Regions from separate parts of the Ensifer sp. EB106-05-01-XG146 genome, predicted to be linked through region 2. Evidence: riboswitches for the same ligand, from Rfam matches in the RefSeq annotation. Region 2 holds a riboswitch; each other region holds the start of a gene.
The links. A riboswitch is a leader RNA that binds a small molecule or an ion and turns the genes downstream of it on or off. The one in region 2 is predicted to bind thiamine pyrophosphate.
Positions count from the first base shown of each region.

Region 1: another riboswitch for thiamine pyrophosphate. It lies ahead of thiD (bifunctional hydroxymethylpyrimidine kinase/phosphomethylpyrimidine kinase); the one in region 2 lies ahead of thiO (glycine oxidase ThiO).
Region 3: another riboswitch for thiamine pyrophosphate. It lies ahead of thiB (thiamine ABC transporter substrate binding subunit); the one in region 2 lies ahead of thiO (glycine oxidase ThiO).
Region 4: another riboswitch for thiamine pyrophosphate. It lies ahead of thiC (phosphomethylpyrimidine synthase ThiC); the one in region 2 lies ahead of thiO (glycine oxidase ThiO).

Region 1 covers NZ_JBYTDX010000002.1:1,114,344-1,121,625, forward strand. Annotated here, with positions in the region: gene AC3WVQ_RS25195 (hypothetical protein) at 1-353, shown strand, start outside; gene AC3WVQ_RS25200 (hypothetical protein) at 364-2,583, shown strand; gene AC3WVQ_RS25205 (glycosyltransferase family 4 protein) at 2,580-3,881, shown strand; gene thiD (bifunctional hydroxymethylpyrimidine kinase/phosphomethylpyrimidine kinase) at 3,909-4,784, opposite strand; TPP riboswitch at 4,902-5,005, opposite strand; gene rfbC (dTDP-4-dehydrorhamnose 3,5-epimerase) at 5,240-5,803, shown strand; gene rfbB (dTDP-glucose 4,6-dehydratase) at 5,839-6,900, shown strand; gene rfbD (dTDP-4-dehydrorhamnose reductase) at 6,897-7,282, shown strand, end outside.
Region 2 covers NZ_JBYTDX010000002.1:1,665,884-1,673,165, forward strand. Annotated here, with positions in the region: gene AC3WVQ_RS27695 (beta-ketoacyl-ACP synthase III) at 1-22, opposite strand, end outside; gene AC3WVQ_RS27700 (adenosylmethionine--8-amino-7-oxononanoate transaminase) at 19-1,287, opposite strand; gene bioD (dethiobiotin synthase) at 1,284-1,922, opposite strand; gene AC3WVQ_RS27710 (8-amino-7-oxononanoate synthase) at 1,919-3,064, opposite strand; gene bioB (biotin synthase BioB) at 3,061-4,077, opposite strand; TPP riboswitch at 4,501-4,621, shown strand; gene thiO (glycine oxidase ThiO) at 4,783-5,754, shown strand; gene thiS (sulfur carrier protein ThiS) at 5,751-5,948, shown strand; gene AC3WVQ_RS27730 (thiazole synthase) at 5,952-6,725, shown strand; gene AC3WVQ_RS27735 (thiamine phosphate synthase) at 6,722-7,282, shown strand, end outside.
Region 3 covers NZ_JBYTDX010000001.1:3,580,026-3,587,307, forward strand. Annotated here, with positions in the region: gene AC3WVQ_RS17745 (ABC-F family ATP-binding cassette domain-containing protein) at 1-336, opposite strand, end outside; gene AC3WVQ_RS17750 (thiamine diphosphokinase) at 340-990, opposite strand; gene AC3WVQ_RS17755 (GNAT family N-acetyltransferase) at 1,075-1,560, opposite strand; TPP riboswitch at 1,696-1,814, shown strand; gene thiB (thiamine ABC transporter substrate binding subunit) at 1,866-2,894, shown strand; gene thiP (thiamine/thiamine pyrophosphate ABC transporter permease ThiP) at 2,902-4,527, shown strand; gene thiQ (thiamine ABC transporter ATP-binding protein) at 4,524-5,243, shown strand; gene AC3WVQ_RS17775 (M48 family metalloprotease) at 5,545-7,056, shown strand; gene AC3WVQ_RS17780 (RNA polymerase factor sigma-32) at 7,275-7,282, opposite strand, start outside.
Region 4 covers NZ_JBYTDX010000002.1:1,523,295-1,530,576, reverse strand. Annotated here, with positions in the region: gene AC3WVQ_RS27110 (hypothetical protein) at 1-130, shown strand, start outside; gene thiC (phosphomethylpyrimidine synthase ThiC) at 487-2,310, opposite strand; TPP riboswitch at 2,401-2,529, opposite strand; gene AC3WVQ_RS27100 (sigma-54-dependent transcriptional regulator) at 2,627-3,991, opposite strand; gene AC3WVQ_RS27095 (sensor histidine kinase) at 3,995-5,863, opposite strand; gene AC3WVQ_RS27090 (dicarboxylate/amino acid:cation symporter) at 6,092-7,282, shown strand, end outside.

The sequences.
Region 1 (7,282 bases), 550 kb from region 2:
CGCTTGCAAAAGTGCTCGACAAGCTCGACGTGCTGATGGCAGCGCAACGGCAATTGCAGGTCTCGCAGCGTTCCGCCCTGCGGTCGAAAGTTGACGACGGCGATGAAGCCGAAAGCCCCGGACTTGCAGCAATCAGCAATGATGTCGCGAACCTCCGCGGAGAAATCACCCAGCGACTGACCGATCTCGACGTTCATCTGATGCGGCTCGACGGTGTAATCGCGGGTATGGAAAAGAGCCTCAACGCACTGAAGCAGCGCTCGAATGGCGATTTGAAGCCGGCGTTTCTGCTTCTCTTTGTCCTTGCAGGCTTTGCGGCAGGCGCGATCCTTTCCGTCTTCCTTCGGACCTGAGGCGCATCTCATGCCCAGTACGGAACTCAGCCTGTCCGCAAGCCCTGCACCGCTTGGCCGCATTGCGCGCAGTGGACGGATCATCGCCTGCCCGATCGACGAAACACTGCTGCTCGTTATCGGAACCGGTGGCCCGATGGCCGATCAGTTGCCGGTCGAGATCAATGAAGATGCGTCAAGCCAGGTCATGGCGTCGGTCGTCGGCTGGCGGCTGGCGACACCCCAGTCTTCCGCCACGCATGGCTTTGCCGCGCTGTTGTCGGTCGAAGGTTCTGAGCGGCTGCCGACTACGCTGCGCTTCGGCAAGGCGGGTAACGGCAAGCGCTATATGGTTGCGCCACGCACCGTTTCGATCGGTGAAGTCACGGCGATGCTAAAGGATTTCGCCGGTCCGCAGCTGGTACACGTGCTCGGTCGTCTGGTGGACGTGCTTATCAAGCCGCCGCATGCCGATCAACGGCTCGCGGCCATTACGACCCTGCTTAAGACCGGAGCGGCGAGCGACGGATATATCGAACTGCTCGGCGAGGGGCATGATGGAACCATCGCCCTGAAAGGATGGGCGCACGACCTGCCCGCCGGCGTCTGCCGGGCGATCGTCAAGAGCGAGGATACCTTCCTTGCCGATTGCAACGTCGCCATTTTCCAGCGCAACGACGCGCCTGACGGCTCGGCCGGTTTTGTCGGCCTCCTGTCCGCAAACGATCTGCCCCGCGCGCGCGACATCAAGGGCATATTCTATCGCGGCCGCGGCGCCTGGCGTTATGCCGGGCTCCACGAACGCCGGGTCGTGACCGGTCCGCTCGAGACACCCAGCCATATCCGCGCGATGCTGCTCCAGAGCCAGAGCTCGCCGCAAGTCATGCTTCGCCTGCGCGATGCCGCGAGCGGATACGATGGCACCGAGACGATCTCAAGCCTTCCGGTTCCTGTCCGCCTTGGCGTGGATGCACTCTACCAGGGTGGGGATGGTGCCTTCCTGATTTCGGGCTGGCTTTTAGACCCTGATGGGCATGTTGAAAGCGTGCGACTTTGCCGACAGGGTGGCGGAGTGCGGCTGGACGCAGCCTGGACGCGCACCGAACGATCCGACGTCGAAGAGGCCTTCGTCGATCGGCCGGAATTCAAAAGCGCGATTTCCGGCCATCGCCGGTCCCATGGCTTTATCGGTCGCGTCGAGGCGCTTGGTGGCGAGGCGGAGGGACCAGTTCACCTCGAACTCACCCTCAGAGACGCCCGCCGCGCCTACATGCCACTTTTCCCCGTGCGGCTACCGGCACGCGCCGCCGCCCTACGGCTGCTTGGCTCGATCGATCCGACAAGCTGGGCCCTGCCCGATATCATCGACCGGCAGATCGTCCCGTTCCTGACGGCGGCGCGCAGCACCGCACCGACCATCGAGACCGTTGTCGACATGGGCCCCTTCGACCAGGCCGAGGGTACCGCCATCCTTCTTGTCGCCGGAGAAACCGAGACGGATTTCGCACCGCTTTTGGGGCTGCTCGCGCTTGATCCGCAAACGCGCCGGGCGCCGATTGCGCTCGTGCTCCAGGCCGAGCAGTTCCGACGGCACGCGGTCCACATCCGTCAAGTCTCCGAATTCTATCGCTTGCCGCTGCGGCTCGTCTCCGTCGAAGGCGCCGGCGATGCATGCGACCTGGCGCAAGCGGCCGCTGGGAGCACGAACAGCGATGCCGTCGTCCTGCTTTCCGCGTCGCTGACGCCAGCCAATGCCGGGTGGTATCAGGCACTCGTTGCCGGTTACGAGATAAAGACGGGAAGCATCATTTCGCCGACCCTTGCCTATGAGGATCACTCGATCCGCTGGGCCGGCAGCACGTCGCTCGATCGCCACGACCATCTTCAATCTAGCCGCTACGCCGGCTATCCTGTCGGCGCCGTCAATCGCCTGAAGCTGACCCGGGTCGCAACTGCATCGCTCGATTGCTGCATCCTGCCGCGTGAAGCGCTTATGGAGGACGCAGGTCTGTCGCCGACCTATCTCGGCGCAGCGCTGAAGGGCCTCGATCTCGCCCTTCGCCTGAGCGGAAAGGGCTATGAGGCTTACTGGCTTCCGTCCCTGCAGATGGTGGGGTCGGACGAGGTACCCGGAGCGGGCTCTGCCGCCACCGCCCGGTTCGTGGAGCGTGTCGACCGGACGCTCTTCCGCGCCCGATGGATGCCCGCCCCCGAAACCGCCCAAACATTCTTCGAGGAGACCGACGCATGAGCGAAAAACTCCGCGTACTCGTGGTCTCCCATGGCCACCCGACCCATTCGCTTGGCGGGGCGGAAATTGCTTCGCATGGTCTTCACAAGGCGCTGAACGGCCTGTCGGGTGTGGAATCGATCTACCTCGCCCGCGTCGGCAATCCGGTTCCGCGCCATGGCGCTTCCGCGCTGATGAGCCTGCGTCTCGCCATGGACGAAGTGCTCTACCACGCCGAAGACTTCGACCATTTCTTCCTGTCGAACGGCGATACGGACGCCATCCGCCGCGACCTCTTGCGGTTCGTCGGTGACATCAAGCCTGATGTCATTCACTTCCATCATATTCTCGGCTTCGGCCTGGAAGCGCTCTATGCCGTTCGTGATGCCCTGCCCAAGGCACGCATCGTCGTGACGTTCCATGAGTATCTGCCGATCTGCCACAATCACGGGCAAATGGTGAAACGCCCCTCGGGCCAGCTTTGCAACGGCGCCTCACCGATCAGTTGCCACACGTGCTTCCCCGAAATCCCGGTGTCGCGCTTCGTTCGCCGCGAACAGTTCGTGCGCGGCATGCTCAATCTCGCCGATGCCTTCATCGCGCCGAGTGCCTTTCTCGCCAACCGCTATGTCGAATGGGGTCTTGAAGCCGCAAAGATCTTCGTCATCGAGAACGGCATCGTCATGGGCGACAAGGCGCCAGCCCGCGAATTGCCGTCGCCGACGGCGCGACGCAACCGCTTTGCCTATTTCGGGCAGATGACGCCATTCAAGGGCGTTCACGTGCTGATCGACGCGGTATCACGGGTGCCCGACGACATCTGGGGCGATGATTCCTCGCTGATGATTTTTGGCGGGAACCTCGAGCGTCAGCCAAACGACTATCAGGAGAAGGTAGCGAAACTCATCGAGGACGCCGGTCGTCGCGTCCGCTTCTATGGCGCCTACCAGAACCAGGACATGCCAAGGCTGATGCGCTCGGTCGACTGGGTGGTAATGCCCTCCGTCTGGTGGGAGAACTCCCCTGTCGTTATCCAGGAAGCGCTGCATCACGGCCGGCCGATCCTGTGTTCAGACATCGGCGGCATGGCCGAAAAGGTTCGCGACCGGCTGGACGGCCATCACTTCCGCGCCGGGAGCGCCCAGGATCTGGCGGACCGGCTGATCGACGTCTTGGCCGCCCCGCGGGCATGGGACAATCTGCGTGCGACACTTCGACGACCGACGAGCCACGTCGATTGCGCACGCGAGCATGTGGCGCTCTATCGCAAGATGCTCAAGGGCGAGCAATCCGCCCTGCCCAGCGCGGCAGTGGCCTGAGGTAGAGTCGAGGCAATGCCAAACGGCTCAACCAGATCGCGACATACTGCCAAGAACGCCTTGGACCTCGGCGACGTTCGAAGGCCCATCGATCGACCCTCTATCGTTGCCCCACCAATGATGAAAATGATGCACTGGCCCATGCCCCTGGCCGATGGCCAGGCCGTCGGCCGCGACCAGCGCATCATGCAGATAGACCTTGGCTGCGACGACCGCGTCGTCAATCGGCTTACCTTTGGCAAGCGCCGAGGCGATTGCGGCCGAGAGGGTACACCCGGTGCCATGATCGTTCCTGGTTTCGATCCGCGGCCGCGACAGGTGCAGGACCGTTTCCCCCCTATAGAGGCTGTCGACAGCATCCCTGCCCTTGGCATGTCCGCCCTTCATCAGCACCGAACGCGCACCGAGCTTCAGAAGCATCTCGGCCTGGCGCGCGATCTCAGCCTCCGTTTCAGCGATCGCACGTCCGGTCAGCAGCGCCGCCTCGGGCAGGTTCGGCGTGAGAATGAGCGCCAGCGGCAGCAACTCCTCCTTGAGCGTCGCGATCGCGTCCGGGCGCATCAGGGGATCGCCGGAGGTTGCCACCACCACCGGGTCGATGACAGCCAGCCGGTCGTAGCGCTTCAGACCAGCTGCGATCACCGCGATCGTCTCGCGCCGCGAGACCATGCCTATTTTCACCGCTCCCACGGCGAGATCCGAAAACACCGCGTCGATCTGAGCCGCAACGACGGTCGGGGAGATATCTTCAACCGCAGAAACGCCACGGGTATTCTGCGCCGTGACCGCAGTGATCACGCTTGCGCCATAAACGCCGAGCGCAGAGAACGTCTTCAGATCCGCCTGGATGCCGGCCCCGCCGCCGGAATCCGAGCCTGCGATGGTGACGGCGATCGCGGTCATAGCCCCACCTCCTTGAGACCTGAGCCTTTTCGGTTTGAGTCAAGAACAGACACGAGCAAAGCGACCTCCCCGAAATGGACGGAGATCCGGTCGACAAGCGCAGAGACGGCTGGTGAGCAGAAGGGCCCTCGCCGTTCCTACGCCGGTATGATCCGGATCAGGTTCAAGGGTCTGGCTCACCGCCATCTCAGCACCGTGACAGTGCGCCCCTCGGCAGGAGGGATGCTAGGGGGGCATGGGCGGGGATGTCAATTGATAGATGCAGCGGATCCAAGCCGCATCTTTCCACACAGGCCCTGCGGACCAAGCGATCGAGAAAGAGGCCGTGGAATGGCACGTCCGCTTCGCGATCCCATTTTCCCGGGATCGTCAGCAATACAGACGCAACATATCGTTAGAACGCCACAAGCGCCGTATGATTTCGCGCACGGGAAACAACGATGAAGGACGATACGATGCGGATCGAAGAAACGGCCATTCCCTCTGTTTTCTTGATTAAGCCTAAGCGATTGGTCGATACGCGTGGCTACTTCGCCGAGACCTTTCGGGCTGATCAATTCGCCGAAATCGTCGGGACGCACTCTTTCGTCCAGGACAATCAATCGCTGTCGCTTGAAGCCGGCACTGTGCGCGGACTGCACTTCCAACTGCCGCCGCGCGCACAGGGAAAACTGGTTTCCTGTAACGCCGGCGCGCTCTGGGATGTGGCGGTGGACCTTCGCCGCGGATCACCGACCCACGGGAAGTTCGTGGCCGCTGAGCTTTCCGAAGAGAACGGTCACCAGCTCTGGATTCCGCCGGGTTTCGCCCACGGCTTCTGTACCCTGAAACCCGCAACCGTGGTCAGCTACAAAGTGACCGACTACTACAGTCCTGAGCACGATCGCGGGCTTCTTTGGAACGACCCAGAGCTCCGGATCAATTGGCCCGTATCTCCGAATTACGCCATCCTGTCTGACAAAGACAGGAACCAGCCAAGACTTTCCGAGCTTCAATCCAAGTTCGGATCAGAACTCTAGTCTCGATATTTATCTTAGAAGGACTTCACTGAGATATGCGTGTACTTGTTACCGGCGGGGCTGGTTTTATTGGTTCAGCGGTTATTCGACACCTCATTATCGACAAGGGATATGACGTGTTGAACGTTGATAAGTTGACCTACGCGGGAACCCTCAGCTCCCTTTTGCCCGTCGCAAACAACCCCTCCTATCGCTTCCTCAAAGCTGACATCAGCGATGGGCGAGCGATCTCGGAGGCCTTTTCCACCTTCGGACCCGATCGCGTCATGCATCTCGCTGCCGAGAGTCACGTCGACCGGTCAATTACCGGAGCAAGGGACTTCATCGAAACTAACGTTGTCGGGACATTCAACCTGCTAGAATGCGCAAGGGCCTATTGGCAGTCCATGGAAGATGAGGGCAAACGCAGGTTTCGCTTTCTTCACGTTTCGACGGATGAAGTGTACGGCTCGCTCGCGGATGACCAGCTCTTTTCCGAGGAGACGCGATACGATCCGAGCTCGCCTTACTCGGCATCGAAGGCCGCCTCCGATCATCTCGCCAAAGCATGGGCACGCACCTACGGCATGCCGATCTTGGTTTCCAACTGCTCAAACAATTACGGTCCCTATCACTTCCCCGAAAAGCTGATCCCGCTGACCATCCTGAATGCGCTCGAAGGCAAGCCACTCTCGATCTATGGCGACGGCACGAACATTCGCGACTGGCTCTTCGTTGAGGACCATGCCCGTGCGCTTGAGCTGATCGCCGAGCGCGGCAGAATCGGCGAAACCTACAATGTCGGTGGGCGCAACGAACGGCGGAACATCGATGTAGTCAGGCACATCTGCGCCACACTCGACGTGCTTGCCCCTGCATTCCGCCCCCGGGACGAGCTCATTCAGTTTGTCGAGGACAGGCCGGGGCACGATTTGCGCTACGCTATCGACGCGACGAAGCTGGAAGAAGAGCTCGGCTGGGCGGCGGAAGACAGCTTTGAAAGCGGGATGGAGAAGACGATCCGCTGGTATCTGGACAACGAATGGTGGTGGGCCCCTCTTCGCAAGGGATATGACGGCGTTCGCCTGGGTGCGCTGCATGCGGGTGTCGGGCAATGAACCAGATATCGCGCATCGTTGTCACCGGGCTGAACGGCCAGGTCGTTCAGTCGCTTGTCGAGCAGGGAAAGAGCCGCGGCGACTTCGAGGTGGTTCCGCTCGGTCGCCCGCAATTCGATTTGGAGGATCCAGGAGGCATAGAGGGGGTCGTCAGGGCAGCGGTTCCTGACGTCATCATCTCGGCCGCCGCCTATACCGCAGTTGACCAAGCCGAGACCGACAAGACCAGGGCATACGCAGTCAACGCGGTCGCACCGCAAGAATTGGCGCGCGTCGCAAAAGCCCTGAATATCCCGATCATCCATCTATCGACCGACTACGTCTTCGACGGGACAAAAACCATGCCATATACCGAAGGCGATACGGCGCGCCCGGTAAACGT
Region 2 (7,282 bases):
GGGATGAGCGAACGAGCCTCATAGCTGCCCTGCCCCGAAGAGCGACGCCGCCTCGTCGATCGCGTCATAGGCCCGCCCGAGATCGGCATCGGTGACGCAATAGGGCGGCATCAGGTAGATGACGTTGCCGAGCGGACGGATCAGCAAACCACGCTTGCGGAAAAACGCCCTGAGCTGCGGGCCGACCTCGGCGAGATAGCCGCCGGACGGCACCGTGAGGTCGAGGGCTGTAATGGTGCCGATTTGGCGAACGTCGACGAAGCGAGGATCGTCGGCGAAGCGCGCCAGATGTCGACGCTGGCGCGCGACCAAGGTTTCGATACGCGCTCCCACCGGCTCCTGTCTCCAGACGGCGAGATTGGCAAGTGCCGCGGCACAGGCGATCGGGTTGGCCGTGTAGGAACTCGAATGGAAGAAGGTCTTGCGTCGGTCGACCGAAAGATGCGCCTCGAAGATCTCCGAGGTGCAAAGCGTCGCGGCCAGAGGAAGCGCGCCGCCGGTCAGCCCCTTCGAGGTGCAGAGAATATCGGGCGCGATCCCGGCCTGCTCGCAGGCAAACAGGCTGCCCGTCCGCCCCCAACCGGTCATCACCTCGTCGGCGATCAGCAGGCTGCCATGCCGTTCGGCAATGCGTTTCAGCTCGGACAGCACGGAAGCCGGATAGGTCTTCATGCCACCGGCGCCAAGCAGCAGAGGCTCGATCAACAGGGCGGCAACCTCGCCGGAAGCGCAAGCCTGTTCGAAGGCGTCGAGCGTTGCCTGCTCCCGGCCCGGCTCCGGAAAGGGCAGGCGATCGACGGCGAAGAGCAGCGGCGCGTAGGCGGCATTGAAGACGCCTCTTTCGCCGGCCGACATCGTGCCGATCGTGTCGCCGTGATAGCCATGCTCCAGCACACAGATCCGGCTCCGCGGCTGGCCGCTGTTGTGGAAGAACCCGAGCGCCATCTTCAGCGCGACCTCGACCGCAGTCGAACCGCTATCGGAATAAAACACATGGGAGAGCCCGGGCGGTGCGATCTCGATCAGCCCGCGCGCCAGGTCTTCCGCCGGTGCGTGAGTATATTCGGCGAAGATGATCTGGTCGTAGGTCTCCGTAGCCCTGCGGATCGCCTCCATGATCGTGGGGTGACGGTGGCCGTGGGTGATAACCCACCAGGACGAAATCGCATCGAGGATCGACGCGCCATCTTCGTCGACGAGATACGCTCCTTCGGTGCCGACGATGCGGCGCATCGCCGGTTCGAGGGCATGCTGGGTGAAGGGATACCAGACGGCGGAGCTCTTCATGCCGGCATCCCTCGAAAATCGGCGATGTTGAAATTCTCGGCGAAGGCGTGGCGCAGGCGGTCGGGCGTCAGCGGGTCGAGCCGCGGCAGCCGCCCGAGCCGGCGCACCCCGCCAAGGCGCGCGATGATCGCTTCGCTGTCCTCCTGCGCGTCGCCGATGAAGGCGACGCCGAGAACGGGAATGGCGCGGCGGCGCAGCGCTTCGAGCGACAAGAGGGTGTGGTTGATCGTGCCGAGCCCGGTGCGAGCGCAGACAACCACCGGGATCAGCCAGCGCGCAAAGACATCCGCAAAGACCGTGTGCTCCGTCAGCGGCACCAGAAGCCCGCCTGCGCCTTCGATCACCAGCGGTCGTTCCACCGCCTGCGGGGAAAGATGCTCCGGGTCGATGGTGACGCCGTCGATCCGTGCTGACAGGTGCGGCGATGCCGGTGTTGCGAGCCTGTAGGCTTCGGGCAGGACGCGGTCACACGACAACCGACCAAGCCGGGCGACGGTTTCGCTGTCGGTTTCTTCGTCGAGCCCTGACTGCACAGGCTTCCAGTAGCAACCGTCGAGCGCATCGGTGAGGGCTGCGGAAAAGATGGTCTTGCCGATGCCGGTATCGGTACCGGTGATCACAATACGGGTTTTCATGGCCGCTCCTTCGCGATCGCGATCTTCAACTGCTGCAGCATCTGCACGATTGCGGCCCGGTCGACGTTGAGGGTGATGGCGATCCGAAGACGCGCGGTGCCTTCCGGCACCGTCGGCGGGCGGATTGCCCTGACATCGTAACCCTCGGCGCGCATACGGGCGGCGATGCGGACCGCTCGGCCGTTATCACCGATCGGGATGGGCAGGATCTGCGAGCCGCTGCCTTCGATGCCGAGCACTTCGGCAAGCGCCCGGTTGGCGAAAGACCTGAGGTCGTCGAATGCGGCGCGGCGTTCCGGCTCGTCGACGAGGGCGGCGAGCGCTTCACGCACCGCGGCCGCGATGAGTGGCGAGGGCGCGGTCGAATAGATGAAATTGCGGGCGCGGTTGACGAGATAGTCGCAAAGCACGGCGCTTGTTCCGACCAGTGCGCCGGAAACACCGAGCGCCTTGCCGCAAGTATGCAGCATGACGACGTTCTCCCGGTCCTCCAGCTCAGCGGCGAGACCGCGACCTTCCGGCCCGAAGACGCCGGTCGCGTGCGCCTCGTCGATGACGAGAAAGCCGTCATGCTGCGCGGCAAGCGCTAAGAGGTCAGCGAGCGGCGCCCGATCGCCATCCATCGAATAGAGGCTTTCGACGGCAATCCACGGGCGCCCTGTGCCGCCGGCGCGGCGCCATTGGCCGATCGCATCGGCAAAGGCGTCGATATCGTTGTGCGCTGCCGCAACCGAATCGGCCTTGCTCGCAGCGATGCCTTCATGGGCGCTCGCATGGATCAGGGCATCGTGGACGATGAGGTCGTCGCGCTGCGGCAGCGTCGAAAACAGGGCAGCATTGGCGGCATAGCCGCTGCCGAAGAAGAGCATTCGTTCCGCGCCGAAGAAGGTGGCCGCTTCCGCCTCAAGCGCCTCGTGTTCTTCGTGATTGCCGCGCAACAGCCGTGAGCCGCCGGAGCCGACCGGCACGCCGCGCGCGATGGCACTCGTTATCGCCGCCTTCAGCCGCGTCGAAGCGGCGAGCGCCAGGTAGTCGTTCGAGGTAAAATCCAGGCCGCCAGCGGGGGCAAGTGCGCGCCGGCGGCCCTTGCGATCAAGGCCCTCCAGCGTCTTCTCATAGCGCGCAAACAGACCCAGGGTCATTCGGCCGCATCCTGCCTTGCCGCCGGAGCCATCGGCTTCAACCCCAGGCGTCGGAAGAGCGCCGCATCATGGTCCTCGCCGGGATTGTCGGCGGTCAGCAGGGTTTCGCCGACAAAGATCGAATTGGCGCCGGCGAAGAAACAGAGCGCCTGCGTCTCGTCGCTCATGTCGGTCCGGCCGGCCGAAAGCCGGACATGCGATAGCGGCATCAGGATGCGGGCAAGCGCGATGGTGCGGACGAAATCGATCGGATCGACGGGCGCTGCATCGGCCAGCTTCGAGCCCGGGATCGGGATCAGCATGTTGATCGGCACGCTTTCGGGCGGCACCGGCAGATTGGCGAGCGTCACCAGCATGGAGATCCGGTCGTCGGCGGTTTCGCCCATGCCGAGAATGCCACCGGCGCAGACCTTGATGCCGGCGTCGCGGACATTCGCGAGCGTCTCCAGCCGGTCGGCAAAGCTGCGGGTGGTGATGATCTCGCCGTAGAAGCGTTCGGAGGTATCGACATTGTGGTTGTAGTAGTCGAGCCCGGCCTCGGCGAGCCGTGCGGACTGGTCCGGCGTCAGCATCCCGAGCGTCATGCAGGTTTCCATGCCAAGCGCCCGCACACCGCCGATCATGGCGACGATCGCGTCCATGTCGCGGTCCTTCGGGCTGCGCCAGGCGGCCCCCATGCAATAGCGCGTCGCACCGCCGTCGCGCGCCTGTCGCGCCTCGGCAAGCACACGCTCGACCTCCATCAGCTTCGATGCCTTGAGCCCGGTCGGATAGTGGGCGGACTGGCTGCAATAGCCGCAATCCTCGGCGCAGCCTCCGGTCTTGATCGAGAGCAGCCGGCTCATCTGGATGGCGTTGGGATCGAACTGCGCACGATGGACCGTGTGTGCGCGGTAGAGCAAATCGTTGAACGGCAAATTATAGATTTTTTCAGCTTCCGCTTGGGTCCAGCGGGATTCGCCCGCGTCGCCCGGGGTAAAATTAGCGCCAGTTGATAGGGTTCCGTCCAGCATTTCGGCTCGTCCTCCAGGTCATCGCAAACGCGAAATAGATAGAATCTGATATTATCTATAATTTTATCGACCAGCAAAGTTCGCAAGCACCCAGGTGGAGAGTTTGTGTTAGCAAATACCCTTCTGGTTGTATTTTGACCGTGAGTGAATCTGGAAACCGCCGAGACAGGGCAACAATCACCAATCAATCGGTCGCATCTCCCATTTCCGAAATCGGGCGTAACGCACCCGAGAAACGAGGACGAGCGGGGCTTCTCCGGTATTTTTCGACCCGCTCTGCCCGCCTGACACTCCTCCCCTCAGCACGCCGCCAACGCTTCCGCTTTCTCGTCGCAAAATTATAGATAATTTTCTCGGCAGCTGAGATCACATCGCACACGAATGCTGGCTCTTGACAAAAACCGCCCCGAACGGTCAGCTTGGAGCATTCACCAGGGGTGTCCCGCCAAGGGGCTGAGATTCTGCTATGCGGTTTGCGCGGCGCAGTGACCCGTTGAACCTGATCCAGTTCATACTGGCGTAGGGACGGTGCAGACATCGCTGCCGCAAACGTCGCGTTCACGCGACCATTCAACGGCAAGGCGTCCTTCCCCTTCCTTCGCTCGTGAACTGGGTCTCCACAATCGGAGCCTCGGCATGCACACCGCCAACACCATCCCGCTTCCCTCACGACGGCCCGCCCACGCCTCGCGGGAACACTGAGCCATGCGGATCCTCGTCAAAGGTGCCGGCGTCGCAGGGCTCTGTCTGGCGCATGAACTTAGCGCCCGCGGTGTCGCGGTGACGGTTGTCGAGCAAAAACCAGGCTTTGCCGGCGCGGCCTCCTGGTTTGCCGGCGGCATGCTGGCACCCTGGTGCGAACGCGAGAGCGCCGAAGAGGTGGTGCTGACGAAGGGCATCGGCGCCATCGACTGGTGGGACGACGCCCTGCCGGGCGAGGTTTCCCGAAACGGCACGCTTGTCGTCGCCCCGCCACGGGATGCGGGCGAACTCAAGCGCTTTGCCTCACGCACCTCCGGCTTCGAATGGCTCGACGCCGCCGCGATCGAACGGCTGGAACCGGCGCTTGCCGGACGTTTCCGCGAGGCGCTGTTTTTTCCCGGTGAGGCGCATCTCGACCCGCGCCGGGCGCTGAGCCGGTTGCGGCAGAAGCTTGTCGATCACGGCGTCACCTTCCTCGATGAGACGAGCGACGATGGCCACCACGATCTCGTCGCCGACTGCGCCGGCGCGGCACGCATCGGCGAAACGCCGGGCCTGCGGGGCGTGCGCGGCGAAATGCTCTACCTGCAGACAAGCGACGTGGAACTGTCGCGGCCGGTCAGGCTCATTCATCCCCGCATCCCGCTCTACATCGTGCCGCGCGGCGGCGGCCTCTTCATGTGCGGGGCGACGATGATCGAGACGGATGACGGCGGACCGATCACCGCCCGCTCCCTCATGGAACTGCTGAACGCCGCCTATGCGCTGCATCCGGCCTTCGGCGAAGCGCGCCTCGTCGAAACCGGCGCCGGCGTCCGCCCCGCCTTCGCCAACAACCTGCCGCGCGCCCTGCGCACCGAGCAGACCATCACGATCAACGGACTTTACCGCCATGGCTTCCTGCTTTCGCCGGCCCTGGCGGCGGAAGCAGCCGACCTCGCGCTTGCGCAGGACCTGAAGGGAGATGCCGCATGAGACTGACCGTCAATGGCGAGGATCACGACCTCGCCGTCACCACCCTCGCCGAGCTTCTGGCCGCCCTTGATTTCGAAGGCGACTGGCTCGCCACCGCCGTCAACGGCGAACTGGTGCACCGGGCCGACCGTTCGGGTCATGCGCTCAGCGACAGGGACCGGATCGAAATTCTCTCGCCGATGAAAGGAGGCTGAGACATGCTGACGCTTTATGGACAGGACCTGCGCTCACGGTTGCTGCTCGGCACCGCCCGCTACCCCTCCCCCGCCGTTATGGAAGATGCGGTGCGATCGTCAGGCACTGAGATCGTCACGGTCTCGCTCCGGCGCGAAACCGCCGGAGGCCGCCAGGGCGGCGCCTTCTTCGAACTGATCCGGGCGCTCGGCGTGCACGTGCTGCCGAACACCGCCGGCTGCCACTCGGTGTCAGAGGCGGTGTTGACGGCCAAGATGGCGCGCGAGGTCTTCGGCACCAACTGGCTGAAACTCGAAGTGATCGGCCACCACGATACGCTGCAGCCCGATGTCTTCGGGCTGGTCGAGGCGGCGCGCATCCTCTCGGCCGAAGGGTTCGAAGTCTTTCCCTACACCACGGATGATCTCGTGGTTGCCGAACGGCTCGTGGAAGCCGGCTGCAAGGTGCTGATGCCCTGGTGCGCGCCGATCGGCAGCGCCATGGGGCCGCAGAACATCCAGGCGCTCAGGGCAATGCGGGCCAACTTTCCCGATGTGCCGCTGATCGTCGATGCCGGCATCGGCCGGCCCTCGCACGCAACGACGGTGATGGAGTTCGGCTTCGATGCCGTCCTGCTCAACACCGCCGTCGCCGGCGCCGCCAAGCCCGCGCTGATGGCCGCTGCGTTCGCGGGCGCGATCGATGCCGGCCGGCAGGCCTTCGAGGCGGGCATGCTCGAGCCGCGCGATTTTGCCGTCCCTTCCACCCCCGTCATCGGAAAGGCGGTGTTTGCGTGAAACTTGACCCCTTCTATCTCATCGTCGACAGCACGGATTGGATCGAGCGGCTGGTGCCGCTCGGCGTCAAGCTGGTGCAGCTACGCGTCAAGGATCGTACGGAAGCGGAGATCCGCCGCGAGATCCGCGCGGCCAAGGCCGTTTGCGACGAGCAGGGCTGCCAGCTCATCGTCAACGACTACTGGCAACTGGCGATCGCGGAAGGCTGCGACTTCGTCCATCTCGGCCAGGAGGACCTGGCGGAGGCCGACCTTACTGCAATCCGCGCCGCCGGCCTGAAGCTCGGACTCAGCACCCATGACGAGACGGAACTGGAGACAGCACTTGCTGCCAAGCCCGACTATGTCGCGCTCGGACCGGTTTACCCGACCATTCTCAAGGCTATGAAGTGGGCGCCGCAGGGACTGCCGCGCCTTGCCGCCTGGCGGAACCGTGTCGGGTTGCTGCCGCTGGTCGCCATCGGCGGCCTCAACGTCGAGCGGATCGCCGGCGTCTTCGAGCACGGCGCCGACATCGCCGCCGTCGTTACCGACATCACCCGCAACGCCGACCCGGAA
Region 3 (7,282 bases), on a different contig from region 2:
GGTCAACCCCAGGTGCTGCAGCAGATAGGCGACGCGATAGGGATCGTCACTCGGGCCGAGTCCTGCCTCGGCATAGGTCTGCACCGTGTCGTAGCCGTCGAAATCCGGCGCCTGGTGCAGATAGCGGATGGTCGCGGAGGGATGGCGGAAGATTTCGCCCGACTGCGCCTCGGCCAGGCCCGCGGCAATCTTCATCAGCGTCGACTTGCCCGAGCCGTTGCGGCCGACCAGACAGATGCGGTCGCCCGGTTCGACTTGAAAATTGGCGCCGGCTAGCAGCGGCGCGCCGCCGAAGGTGAGGAAGATGTCGTCGAGTTTCAGAATGGGAGGCGCCAAGGCTCAGGCTCCGGAAAGATCATAGGGGCGGGCGAGCACAATGGCGCGACCGCTCTGGAGAGTGAAGCGAAGGGGACCCTCCGCAACGTTGGAAACGGTTCGGGACGAGCCGAACGGCAAGGTGAAATCGTCGAGCGGATAGCGCGCATTGACGATCGAAAGACCGGTAAGCTCGGTCAACCCGAGCACCGAGAAGAGGCAGCCCTTGGGTAGGTCGAGGTCGAGCGAGCCGGCCAGCAGCGGATAGGCCTCTTCCTCGCCCGAGGTCATCAACACGGAAAGGCCACGCTCGGCAAGGGCGACGGCATGCAGCAGGTGCATGAAGGCGTGATCGCTGCGGGTACCGCCGAGGGCGCCGGCGAAAATCAGGCGATCGGCTCCACGCGACAGCGCCGCCTCGACCGCGATCTCCCCGTCCGTCGCGGCCTTCGCCGCCGGATAGGGCTCGCGCGGGACGGAGGCGTAGTCCGCAAGAAGGGCTTCCTCGGTCGAGTCGAAATCACCGACCCAGACATCCGGCACGATGCCGAGCAATCGGGCATGGCGCATGCCGCCGTCAGCCGCAATGAAGCGACTTGCGGCCAGCTGGTGAGCCAGCCGGTCGGTCAGCGAAAGGGCGCCGCCAAGCAGAATGGTGAAGGTCGATCGAGCCATGGCAAAGCCCATAGCGCAAAGGACCGCCGAAGGAAAACGAAGAAAACCGTCGAACGAGCGGTTCTCGATATTTTGGTCAGACCATCAATGCCCCTCGGGCACCGGATCGGGAAAAAGCATGCCGGCATAAATGCCGGGGGTCGAATCCGGAATTTCGACGGCGCCGGCCACCCGCTCGTAGAACTTCGCCGGCCCGACGCCGCCGATAATCGCGTAGCCATAGCCGGCCTCGCGCATGGCCGTGAGGCTTGCAAGCAACAGTGCCTCACCGATCCCCTGCCCGCGCATGCTTTCGTCGACGCCGGTCGGACCGAAGAAGCCGAGTGCCGTTACGTCGTGGCAGGAAAAGCCGACGATCTTTTCGTCATGGACAGCGACGTGCATGCGCGTCGGGGTGGAGGAAAAGGCGGCTTCCGCCTCGCCCGCCCATCCGGCACCGAAAGTCTTTTCAATCCAGGAAACGACCAGGCGGCGCTCCGGCGCCATGGCGCGGCGAATGCTGATGCCAAGGCCAAGCTTCGACTGAGGTTCAGCCGGCAGGGCATAAAGTCGAACAAGCATATCGGGCATGACATTTCCTCCTCGCTGCCGTTGTGTAGCGCAGTTGGCGGCATACGCAAACACGAGCCATTGTGCTGGCCAGGCGTCCCCTTGCTTCGCCGTAAACATCGCTTGCCATGGGACCGAGGCAGCGGTAAATCTCTTGCCGCTCTAACGGGGTGCCTCCCGACCGCATTGCGGCCGGAGGCTGAGAGGCGTCAAAACGCCAACCCGCGGAACCTGATCCGGCTCATACCGGCGGAGGGATTAGACGCGATCGGATCGATACGCCCTTTTCCCATGCAACAACGAACTTTGGGAGAGAGGTCCTCGCCATGTCCAATTCATCGCAACTTAAATTCTTTAGCCGGCTAGCCCTTGCGACGGCCGCGAGCCTTGTTTTCTCCGGCGCCGCGACCGCCGCCGACAAGACGCTGACGGTGTACACCTATGAGAGCTTTATCACCGAATGGGGCCCGGGCGCCAAGGTCGCAGAAGCCTTCGAGAAGACCTGCGAATGCAAGGTCAACTATGTCGGCGTGGCCGACGGCGTCGAGCTGCTCACCCGCCTGAAGCTCGAAGGCGAGGCTTCCAAGGCCGACATCGTGCTTGGCCTCGACACCAACCTCGTTGCGGAAGCCAAGGCAACGGGCTTCTTCGCGCCGCACGGCGTCGAGGCAACCGGCGTCACCGTTCCCGGCAACTTCTCCGACGACACGTTCCTGCCCTATGACTACGGCCACTTCGCCGTCGTCTACGACACCGAGACGCTGAAGACGCCGCCGAAGAGCCTGAAGGAGCTGGTAGAAGGCGACCCGTCGCAGAAGATCGTCATCGAGGATCCGCGTACGTCGACGCCGGGCCTCGGCCTCCTGCTCTGGGTCAAGGCCGTCTATGGCGATGAGGCGGGTGCCGCCTGGACGAAGCTGAAGGACCGCGTTCTGACCGTCACCCCCGGCTGGTCGGAAGCCTATGGCCTCTTCACCAAGGGCGAGGCGCCGATGGTGCTGTCCTACACCACGTCGCCGGCCTACCACATGGTCGCGGAAAACACCGAGCGCTATCAGGCCGCTGCCTTCTCCGAAGGGCACTACATCCAGATCGAAGTCGCCGGCATGACCAAGAACGCCAAGGAGCCGGAACTGGCAAAGCAGTTCCTCGCCTTCATGACCGGTCCGGACTTCCAGTCGATCATCCCGACGACGAACTGGATGATGCCGGTCGCAGCGACCAAGGAGCCGCTGCCGGACGCCTTCAATAAGCTGGTCAAGCCGGAAAACACCTTCCTCCTGCCCTCGGAGGACGTCGCCAAGAACCGCAAGGCCTGGATCGACGAATGGCTTGCCGCCATGAGCAAGAACTGAGGCCGGATTGTTCGCACTGCGCGAAAATCGTATGACAGTGGTCGCCGGGGCAGCCTGCCTCGGCGTCTTCGTCCTTTTCGTCGGTCTTGCGATCGTCGCCTTGCTGAGCCAGACGGGCGGCGCGAGCGACGATGCGCTGTTCGACGCCTACATCTGGCGCGTCACCCGCTTCACGCTGCTGCAGGCGACCCTCTCGACGTTGCTGTCCGTGCTCTTTGCCATCCCCGTCGCCCGGGCGCTAGCGCGACGACCGCAGTTCCCCGGCCGCATCTGGCTGCTGCGCTTGATGGCGCTGCCACTCGGACTGCCGGTTCTGGTTGGCGCACTCGGGCTGATCGAGATCTGGGGGCGGCAGGGTTTCCTCAATTCCGGCCTACGCTGGCTCGGCCTCGCGCAGCCCGTCAGCATTTACGGCCTGTTCGGCATCCTGCTTGCCCACGTCTTCTTCAACATGCCGCTTGCAGCGCGCCTGTTCCTGGCCGGGCTCGAGCGCATCCCCGCCGAATACTGGCGCAGCGCCGCCAATCTCGGCATGCCGTCACGCGCACTCTTTCGCTTCATCGAATGGCCCGTGCTGCGCGGCCTCCTGCCGGGTGCCGCCGGCCTCGTCTTCATGCTCTGCGCCACCAGCTTCACCCTCGTGCTGACGCTCGGCGGCGGGCCTGCGGCCAGCACAATCGAAGTGGCGATCTACCAGGCGCTGCGTTTCGATTTCGATCCGCCGCGCGCGATCGCGCTGTCAGCCCTGCAGATCGCCATGACCGGCCTGCTGCTGCTCCTGCTTCGTCATCTGGCGACCGAGCCGGAAGAGGGCATGACCGGTGGCCGCACTGTGCGCCGTTTCGATGGCGCGTCAAGGATCGCGCGCCTGAGTGATGGCACCTGGATCACGCTTGCCTTTCTGTTTCTCGGCGCGCCGCTGGTCGCGGTTCTCATCTCCGGACTCGAAGCCGATCTGCTGAAGCTCGCCCGCGATCCGGCGGTGCACCGGGCGCTGCGGACGAGTGCGGCAATCGCGCTCGCCTCGGCACTCGCCTCCGTCACCATGGCAGCCGTGATGATCCGGGCGGCGGCAACCGCCACCGCGCCGCGTCACGCGACGTCGCTCTCCCGCGGCTTTGCCGGTGCCATCGGTGCCAGCACCTCGCTGATCCTCTTGGTGCCGCCGGTGGTGCTCGGCGCCGGATGGTTTCTGCTTTTGCGTCCCTTCGGTGACGTCGCGCGCTTTGCACCTGCCATCGTCGTTGCGATCAACGCGCTGATGGCGCTGCCCTTCGTCCACCGCATCCTCGCGCCGGCAATGGCGACCCATGCGGCACGGTCCGAACGGCTGACGGCAAGCCTTGGCATTCGTGGTTTTGATCGTCTGCGATGGATCGACTTTCCGGCGCTGCGCAAGCCGCTATTGATGGCCCTTTCCTTCGCCATGGCGCTGTCGCTCGGCGACCTCGGCGCCGTCGCTCTCTTCGGCAGCCAAGACATGGTGACGCTGCCGTGGCTGCTCTATAGCCGTATGGGCAGCTACCGCACCGCCGACGCCGCCGGTCTCGCCCTTTTCCTCGGGCTTCTCTGCCTGATATTCACCATCCTCGGCACGGCCAATGACAGCCGGCCGGAAGGACGCAAAGCATGATCGATCCCGTTCCCGCGATAGAGTTGCGCGATGTCGAGGTCCGTTTCGAAACGGCCAAGCTCACCTTCGATTGCACCATCGCCAAGGGGGGCATCGTCGCTGTCGCCGGTGCCTCGGGCTCCGGCAAATCGACGCTGCTCCACCTCATTGCCGGGTTCGAGGATCCCGATCGCGGCGAGGTGCGCATTCTCGGCGAGAACGTTGCCGATCGGGCGCCGTCGGAACGGCCGGTCTCGATGATCTTCCAGGACAACAACCTCTTCGCCCATCTCGACGTCGCGACCAACATCGGACTCGGCATCGACCCGGCGCTTCGGCTGAGCGCAACCGACCGCGAGAAGATTGAAGACGCGCTCCGCCGCGTCGGGCTCGAAGGCTTCGGGAAAAGGCTGCCGCCGACGCTTTCAGGCGGCGAGCGCCAGCGCGTCGCCCTCGCCCGCGCGCTTGTGCGAAAGCGCCCCCTGCTGCTGCTCGACGAGCCCTTCGCAGCGCTTGATCCCGGCATGCGCGCCGGCATGCGCACGCTCCTGCGGGAACTGCACGAGGAGGAAGGCAACACGATCCTGGTGATCACACACCATCCCGAAGACGTGAAGGCCCTGGCCGACGGCGTGCTTTTTCTCGACCAGGGGCGTATCATCGCAAACGACACCCTCGACCGCTTCCTGGCGCGGCGGGACAATGCGGCGATCGACCGCTTTCTCGGCAATACTTGAAGGACGGATCGGATTCTCCACGCCCTTGGCCGATTGCCACAATTTGACCGCGGCGCCATGCGACGCGCGAAATATCCGGCAAGGGCGCGAATATTCCCGCATCCGTTGCCGTGATACCACGGGGCAACTATTTCTACCGAGACAAACTAGGCAGGTGGCGCTGAAATCAGATACAGCAAGACCAGGACTGAGAGGTCGCGGCAGAGCAACGCTGCCGGGCTGAAAAAGTAGGACTTTCAACGCTGTCGTACCACTTGTCCGCAGGATGCGGGCGGAGCGATGGATGGGAACGGGCTGAGGCATGGAGAGGCATACAGTCACACACGACCGGTTCCCGCCGAAGGGCGGACGGCTGCGTGGACGCGCCGTGGTTGCATTGCTTGCGACCACGCTCCTTTCCGCATGCCAATCCGTGATCGAGCAGACCTACCAGCCGACCGTTTCGCCCTCCTCCAATCCGCAGATCGTCGAGGAAGTCCAGAAGAACGATCCGCGGGCGCAGCTGGGCGCGCGCGAACATCCGCGCATCGTCGCAAGCTACGGCGGCGAGTACAAGGACGCCAAGACCGAGCGCCTGGTCGCGCGCATCACCGGCGCGCTGACGGCGGTCTCCGAGAATCCGCAGCAGTCCTATCGCATCACCATCCTGAACTCGCCGGCGATCAACGCCTTCGCGCTGCCCGGTGGTTATCTCTATGTCACCCGCGGCCTGCTGGCGCTTGCCAACGATGCCTCCGAGGTCGCAGCCGTGCTGTCGCACGAGATGGCGCACGTCACCGCCAACCACGGCATCGAGCGTCAGCAGCGCGAGGAAGCCGAAGTGATCGCCAGCCGCGTGGTCTCCGAAGTCCTCTCCTCCGATATCGCCGGCAAGCAGGCGCTCGCGCGCGGCAAGCTCCGGCTCGCGGCCTTCTCGCGCAACCAGGAACTTCAGGCCGACGTGATCGGCGTGCGCATGCTCGGCGAAGCCGGCTACGACCCCTATGCAGCGGCGCGCTTCCTCGATTCGATGGCCGCCTATAGCCGCTTCACGGCGGTCGATCCGGAATCCGACCAGAGCCTCGACTTCCTGTCAAGCCACCCGAACGCGCCGCAGCGTGTCGATCTCGCGCGTCGGCACGCCCGCGCCTTCGGTCCGGAAGGCACCAGCGGCGACCGCGGTCGCGACTATTATCTCGCCGGCATCGACGGCCTGCTCTATGGCGACAGCCCGCAGGAGGGCTACGTGCGCGGCCAGACCTTCCTGCACGGCCAGCTCGGCATCCGCTTCGACGTGCCCGCCGGGTTCCAGATCGACAACAAGGCCGAAGCGGTTCTGGCGACCGGCGCCGGCGACATCGCCGTGCGCTTCGATGGCGTCGCCGACACGGGCGGCCGAAGCCTGACGGACTATATCGCCAGCGGCTGGGTCACCGGCCTGAAGCCCGACACGATCCGGCAGATCAGCGTCAACGGCCTGGAAGCCGCAACCGCGCGCGCCTCCGCCGACCGCTGGGATTTCGACGTGACGGTCATCCGCATCGACACGCGGATCTACCGCTTCCTGACCGCCGTGCCCAAGGGGTCGAGCGCACTCGAGCCGACCGCAAACCAGTTGCGCAGCACGTTCCGCCGCATGACGGCCGCTGAGACGCAGTCGCTGAAGCCGCTGCGGATCCGGGTGGTGACGGTCCGGCCCGGCGACACGATCACCACGTTGTCGGCCCGCATGATGGGAACCGATCGTAAGCTCGACCTCTTCCGGGTGATCAATGCGATGCAGGTCAGCTCGACGGTGAAGCCGGGCGACAGGGTGAAGATCGTTTCCGAATAGGATTGAGACAGGCGCAGCTGAAGCGCGTTCGGTTGCGGGCGTGAATTGCCTGCCATCTGCTAGGCAAGCACGTCGCGAGGCGCCTGAACGGTCACGAACGAAAGCACGCTGCGCCAATCGTCATCGCCAAATTGACAGCGGACAGTGCCGCTTCCCGGCGCAATGCGGGGTTCCGGCGAATAGTACGGGCATGGCGGCAGACGGTCGGCGTCAGGCGGTCAATGAA
Region 4 (7,282 bases), 140 kb from region 2:
GGGCTCCTATGGACAAGGCCGTCAGTCTCAACAGGCATGTCCTCAAGTCATTCTCCTTGTGCAAACGGTGTTCTTGCGTCGTCCTGCAGGACTTTTGCGCGGGTACAGTTCGGCTGCCCGCAGCGAATGAATTTCGCCGACAGCGACTTTTGCGTGCGCCTTGCATATCGTTCAATCGATGTGGGGACAAGCTATTGGGGGGACGGGCGACACGGAGCGCAAGGTGCGGGCCTCTGGCGGCGGCCACGACATACAGATGATCGCCCTCATCGCTGAGGCGTCGCGAGAGGGACAGAGGACGTTGCATGTTTGTTGATTGAACGGGGTCGTTGGCGCGCCTCCCACCCTCCGTCATGCTCGGCTCAAGCCCAAGCATGACGGAGGAGGAGAGCCTTGGCGATCGCCGCTTCCGCTTCCGAGGCGGGAGGCGCAGCCCTGAGTGAACTGAAGGGGCCGTGACTGGCCCCTTCAACGAGTCTCTGTCGTCTACTCGGCCGCGCCAGCCGCCCCTTCCACCGGCATATAGAGGTCGCCGCCCTCGCGGTATTTCGCGGCCATTGCCTCCAGGCCTTCCTTCTGCGCTTCTGCGCGGATGTCGTGCGAGATCCGCATCGAGCAGAATTTCGGGCCGCACATGGAGCAGAAATGCGCGACCTTGTGCGCTTCCTTCGGCAGTGTCTCGTCGTGGAAGTTACGGGCCGTCTCCGGGTCGAGCGAGAGGTTGAACTGGTCCTCCCAGCGGAATTCGAAGCGCGCGCGCGACAGCGCGTCGTCGCGCAGCTGGGCGGCCGGATGGCCCTTGGCGAGATCGGCGGCATGGGCGGCGATCTTGTAGGTGATGACGCCGACCTTGACGTCGTTGCGATCGGGAAGACCCAGATGCTCCTTCGGCGTGACGTAGCAGAGCATGGCGGTGCCGAACCAGCCGATCATCGCCGCGCCGATGCCCGACGTGATGTGGTCGTAGCCGGGCGCAATGTCCGTCGTCAGCGGTCCGAGTGTGTAGAACGGCGCCTCGCCGCAGACGGCGAGTTGCTTGTCCATGTTCTCCTTGATCTTGTGCATCGGCACGTGGCCGGGGCCTTCGATCATCACCTGACAATCCTTGGCCCAGGCGATCTTGGTGAGCTCGCCGAGCGTTTCGAGTTCGGCGAATTGTGCCGCGTCGTTGGCATCGGCGATCGAGCCGGGGCGCAGGCCGTCGCCGAGCGAGAAGGAGACGTCATAGGCGCGGCAGATGTCGCAGATTTCCTCGAAATGCTCGTAAAGGAAGCTCTCGCGATGGTGATGCAGACACCACTTGGCCATGATCGAGCCGCCGCGCGAAACGATGCCGGTGACGCGATCGACGGTGAGCGGGATGTAGTGCAGCCGGACGCCGGCATGGATGGTGAAATAGTCGACGCCCTGTTCAGCCTGCTCGATCAGCGTGTCGCGATAGACTTCCCAGGTGAGGTCCTCGGCAATGCCGTTGACCTTTTCCAGCGCCTGGTAAAGCGGCACGGTGCCGATCGGAACCGGTGAGTTGCGGATGATCCATTCGCGGATGTTGTGGATGTTGCGGCCGGTCGAAAGGTCCATGACGGTGTCGGCGCCCCAGCGCGTCGCCCAGACCATCTTTTCGACCTCTTCCGCCATCGACGAGGTGACGGCGGAGTTGCCGATATTGGCATTGATCTTCACCAGAAAATTACGGCCGATGATCATCGGCTCGGATTCCGGATGGTTGATGTTGGCAGGCAGGATCGCGCGACCGCTGGCAATTTCCTGGCGCACGAATTCGGGTGTCACGTGATCGGGGATGTGGGCGCCGAAGCTCTCGCCGTCGCGGACTTTCGCACGCGCCGCGTCGCGGCCGAGATTTTCGCGGATCGCCACGAACTCCATTTCCGGCGTGATGATGCCGGCGCGGGCATAGGCAAGCTGGGTCACTGCGCGGCCGCCCGTGGCCTTCAGCGGCGCATGCTGGAACGGGAAGGTCGGTGTCAGCCTGTCGCCGCTCACAAAGCCGTTGTCCTCGGGGCGGACCACGCGTCCCTCACAGGTTTCCACATCGCCGCGGTCGACGATCCAGTTGCGGCGCAGCCGCGGCAGGCCGTCCTCGATGCGGATCTCGGCGTCGTCGGCGGTGTAGGCGCCGGAGGAATCATAGACCGTAACCGGTTGCTCGCCCGACGTCGGGTGGAGCGCAATCTCGCGCATCGGCACGCGGATATCCGGATGAAGCACGCCCGGCTTGTGGATCTTGCGGGAGGCGGGAAGCGGTCCTTGCGTGACCGTGAGGGCTGCGGGTTTGGTGGCAATATTCATGACGAGGCTCCAAGTTTGCAATTGGAGACCCAGTTCTGATGCCGGAAAGATGAAAGACGCTCCGCCAGATGCTGGACGCACGGAATCCTGGCTTCGATATCTGCACCGTCCCTACGCCAGTATGAACTGGATCAGGTTCAACGGGTCACTGCGCCACAGCCGGCAAGCCGGCCATCCAGCAGAATCTCAGCCCCTTGCGGGACCCCCCTGGTGAATGCCTAGATCATAGCCATCGATCGGCCCGGGTCGTCAAGCGTGAATTCGCCTGCCGACAAAGATGCACCTATTGCGTGTGGTGACGGATTCGGGTTTGACGCTAGCGGCCGGCCTTTTCCGGTGCGGCCCGCTCGGCGTAATCGGCACGGTTGATGCCGTGGCGCTGGAGCTTGTCGTAGAATGTCTTGCGCGGAATGCCGAGCGCCTCGATCGTCGCCTTGACGTCGCCGCGCTGAGCCCGCAACACCTCTTTCAGGATCTCCGCCTCGTAGCGTTCGAGCCGTTCCGGGAGCGCAAATCCAGGCTGTTCGGCGGGCGCAATCGGCTGTCCCAGCGGACCTTCGACACCAAGCGCCACGCGTTCTGCAAAGTGCGAGAGCTCGCGCACATTGCCCGGCCAGGCATGCGTCATCAGATGTCTCTGCACGGCCGATGTGACCACAGGCGCGTCGCGCTTGAAGCGCTCGGCCGCCCGGGTCAGGAAGTGCGAGAAGAGCAGCGGGATATCGTCTCGGCGTTCGCGCAGCGGTGGGATCGACAGCGTTACGACATTCAATCTAAAGTAGAGGTCTTCCCGGAAATCGCCGCGCTGCGCCGGGTCGCCAAGATCGATTTTGGCAGCCGCGATGACGCGGATATCGACCGGACGAACCTGGTTGGTGCCAAGCGGCGTGATTTCGCGCGCTTCCAGAACGCGCAGCATCTTCACTTGAGTCGCCGGTGGCATCGCCTCGATCTCGTCGAGGAACAGCGTGCCGCCGCTCGCATGCTCGATCCGGCCGATGCGCTTCTTCAAGGCGCCGGTGAAGGCGCCCTGTTCGTGGCCGAAGAGTTCGCTTTCGATCACCGTTTCGGGCAGCGCCCCGCAATTCAGCGCCACGAAGTTGCCGTTGCGGCGTCGGCTCCAATTGTGGAGCAGCGTCGCCACCACCTCCTTGCCGCTGCCCGTCTCGCCGGCGACGAGCACGTCGACATCGGTATCGGCAATGTGCCGGATCGTCTGGCGCAAACGTTCCATGACCGGCGTCTGGCCGATCAGCGGCAGGCTGTCGCCGGCCGTCTCGGCGGCCCGTTTCAGCGCGCGGTTTTCCATCACGAGCCGGCGTTTTTCCAGCGCGCGATGCACGCTCTGCACCAGCCGGTCGGCGGCAAAGGGTTTGGGGATGAAGTCGTAGACGCCATCCTGCAGCGCCTGCACTGCCATCGGGATGTCGCCATGGCCGGTCACCAGGATCACCGGCAGATCCGCGTCGAAAGCTTCGATGCGGCGGAAGAAGGCGAGGCCGTCGATGCCCGGCATGCGGATATCGCTGACGACGACTCCGTCGAAATTCGCATCCAGCGTCTTCAACGCTTCGGCAGCGCTGGCAAAAGGGGTAACGGCGAGGCCGGCGAGTTCCAGCGTCTGCGTCATCGCCTTGCGCAGATGGTTGTCGTCGTCGACGAGATAGACGGTCGGCTGCATCGCTCAGGCCCTCTTCAGGCGAACCGTGAAGACGGTGCCCCTGTCGCTGGTTTCGACGGTGATATCGCCGCCATAGTCGGCGACGATCTCCTTGGAGATGGCAAGGCCGAGGCCGAGCCCTTCATCCTTCGAGGTGTTGAACGGCGTGAACAGATCCTCGTGGATGTGCAGGGGAATGCCTGGGCCGTTATCGGCAACGACGAGCAAAACCGTCCCGGAGGGGCTGTCCTTGCAGCGCACGCGGATCTCGGCGTCGCTGCGCGTGCCGAGCGCTTCCAGGGCATTTTGCAAAAGGTTGATCAGCACCTGCTCGAGCCGGATGTGGCTGCCGAGGACGCTGAGGCCATTTTCCGGCAGGTCGATGACGATCGCATCCATGCGGCCGGCAAAGCGGCTGCGCAGCAGCATCATCGCCCCCTCGATCACGTCGCGCATGGGCGTCGGCTCGGCGACGAAGCGGCCCTTGCGAGCGAAGCTTCTGAGTTCGTCGGTGATGGTGCCGACCCGATCGGTCAGTTCGGCGATGCTGACAAGGTTCTCGACCGCGGTCTGCTGCTGGCCGCGTTCGAGGAAGGTGCGGGCGTTGTCGGCATAGGCGCGGATGGTGGCGACCGGCTGGTTGATCTCGTGGGCGACGCCGGCGGCGACCTGGCCGAGGATCGCCAGCCGGTTGGCCTGAACCAGCTCCTGCTGCACCGCCTGCAGTTTCTCGCCGGTGCGCCTGTGGTCGGCGATCTCCGTTTCCAGATGATCGCGCGCCAAGCTCAGGTCATGGGTGCGTTCCGCCACGCGGCGCTCCAGTTCGTCACGCGCGGCACGCTCCCTTGTGGCGACCAGCGTCAGGGCCTGGCGTCGGCGCAGCAGGAAAGCGGCGAGCGCCAGCAGCGGCACGATGACGGCGAGCGCGAGAAGCCGGGCTTCACGGGTTGCCGCCGAAATCGCACCATCGAGCGGCGCCAGTTGCTCCAGCCGCCAGCTCGTGGTCGGCACCATGGTCTCGACCCGCAGGAACTGCCGCTCGCTGTCGCCGGGCAAAAGCGCACGCAACTCGCTGGAGCCGTCGCTGGTCGGCTCGATGTCGCGGAAGGGCAGCGGCAGCAGCGAGGCATCGCCAAATTGCAGGCTGTCGCGGATGGCGGCGACGCGGTCGCGTGGAATTGTTCTGGTCGTCATGAAGCGCCAGGAGGGGAAGCTGGTGATCAGCACGATGCCGCGCCGGTCGGTGACGTAGACCGGCTTGCCGGAGGCGAGCCATTCGGCTTCCACATCGTCGAATTCGAGCTTGGCGACGACGACGCCGATCGGGCCGTCAGGACCCTGGACCCGACGCGAAATGTAGAGGCCCGGCCGCTTGCTGACGTTGCCCATGGCGAAATGCTCGGCCTTGCCGTCGCGCATCGCCATGCGGAAATATTCGCGGAAGGCATAGTCGTTGCCGACGAAACTCGTCGGCTCGCGCCAGTTGCTGGCGGCGACGGCGACGCCATCGGGGCCGATCACGTAGATGACAGCGGCGTCCGTGTTGGTCGCCAGCGCCTGTAGCTTCTCGTTCAGCCGTTGCAGCGCCTCTGTGCCGCGGGTCGAAAGGGCTGCCATCACCTCGACATCGTCGGCCAGCACCAGCGGCGTCGAGCGTTGGCGTTCGAGTACGGCGCGCAGCAGCGAGGCCTTCAGATTGGCATCGATCCGGCTTTGGGCATCGACAGTTTCGAGCGCCTGGCTTCGGCCGTACTCGCCGGCAAGCAGGAGCGCGGCGACAAGCAGCGCGACGGCAAGGCCGGCAAAGACCAGCCAGGTGCGGCGCATCGACTGGTCGAGATCTGCCAGATTGAGGGGGGCGGACAGGGCGTTGAACATGGCCCAATTGTGCATTTTTTCGCTCAGTCTTCCAGACGGCTTGTGCGGAAATCCGCTCAACTCTTTGTGCGCACCGAGCCGCCTGCACAAAACATCCTCATCAATTCAAAGGCTTGGTTCCTGCCGCGGCCAACTGGCACGACCGTTGCAAATGACATCCTCATGACAGCCCGCGCTGTCGCGCATCGGAAATTGACCCGGGAGGCCCGGCATGACGCCGGACTGGGTCCAGTGGAGGATCTCATGATTATCGAACAATCCGCGGAACCGCGCGGCAAGACACCTTTCTATCGCCATCTCTATGTCCAGGTTCTGGTTGCGATCGCCGCCGGCATCCTGCTCGGCCATTTCTATCCGTCGCTCGGCACCGAGCTGAAGCCGCTCGGCGACGCCTTCATCCGTCTCGTCAAGATGATCATCGCGCCGGTCATCTTCCTGACAGTCGCGACCGGCATCGCCGGCATGACCGATCTTGCCAAGGTCGGCCGCGTCGCCGGCAAGGCGATGATCTATTTCCTCACGTTTTCGACGCTCGCGCTGATCATCGGCCTGATCGTCGCCAATGTCGTCCAGCCGGGCGCCGGCATGCACATCGATCCGGCCTCGCTCGACGTCAAGGCGGTGACCACCTATGCCGAAAAGGCGCATGAGCAGACGATCACCGGCTTCCTGATGGGCATCATCCCGACGACGCTCGTCGGCGCCTTTGCCGATGGCGACATCCTGCAGGTGTTGTTCATCTCCGTGCTCTTCGGTCTGTCGCTTGCCATGGTCGGCAAGAAGGCAGAGCCCGTCGTCGACTTCCTGCACGCGCTGACGCTGCCGGTCTTCAAGCTCGTCGGCATCCTGATGAAGGCCGCCCCGATCGGCGCCTTTGGCGCGATGGCGTTTACCATCGGCAAATACGGCGTCGGCTCGATCGCCAACCTGGCGATGCTGATCGGCACCTTCTACATCACGTCCTTCCTCTTCGTGTTCGTCGTTCTTGGCGCGGTCGCCCGCTACAATGGCTTCTCGATCGTTGCGCTGATCCGTTACATCAAGGAAGAACTGCTCCTGGTGCTCGGCACGTCCTCGTCGGAAGCCGCTCTTCCGGGTCTGATGAGCAAGATGGAAAAGGCCGGCTGCAAGCGCTCGGTCGTTGGTCTGGTCATCCCGACCGGCTATTCCTTCAACCTCGACGGCACCAACATCTACATGACGCTGGCCGCGCTCTTCATCGCCCAGGCGATGGATATCCCGCTGTCGCTCGGCGATCAGGTGCTGCTGCTTCTCGTCGCGATGTTGAGCTCCAAGGGTGCTGCCGGCATCACCGGCGCCGGTTTCATCACGCTGGCTGCGACGCTTTCGGTCGTCCCGGCGGTGCCGGTCGCCGGCATGGCGCTGATCCTCGGCATCGACCGCTTCATGTCGGAATGCCGCGCGCTCACCAAC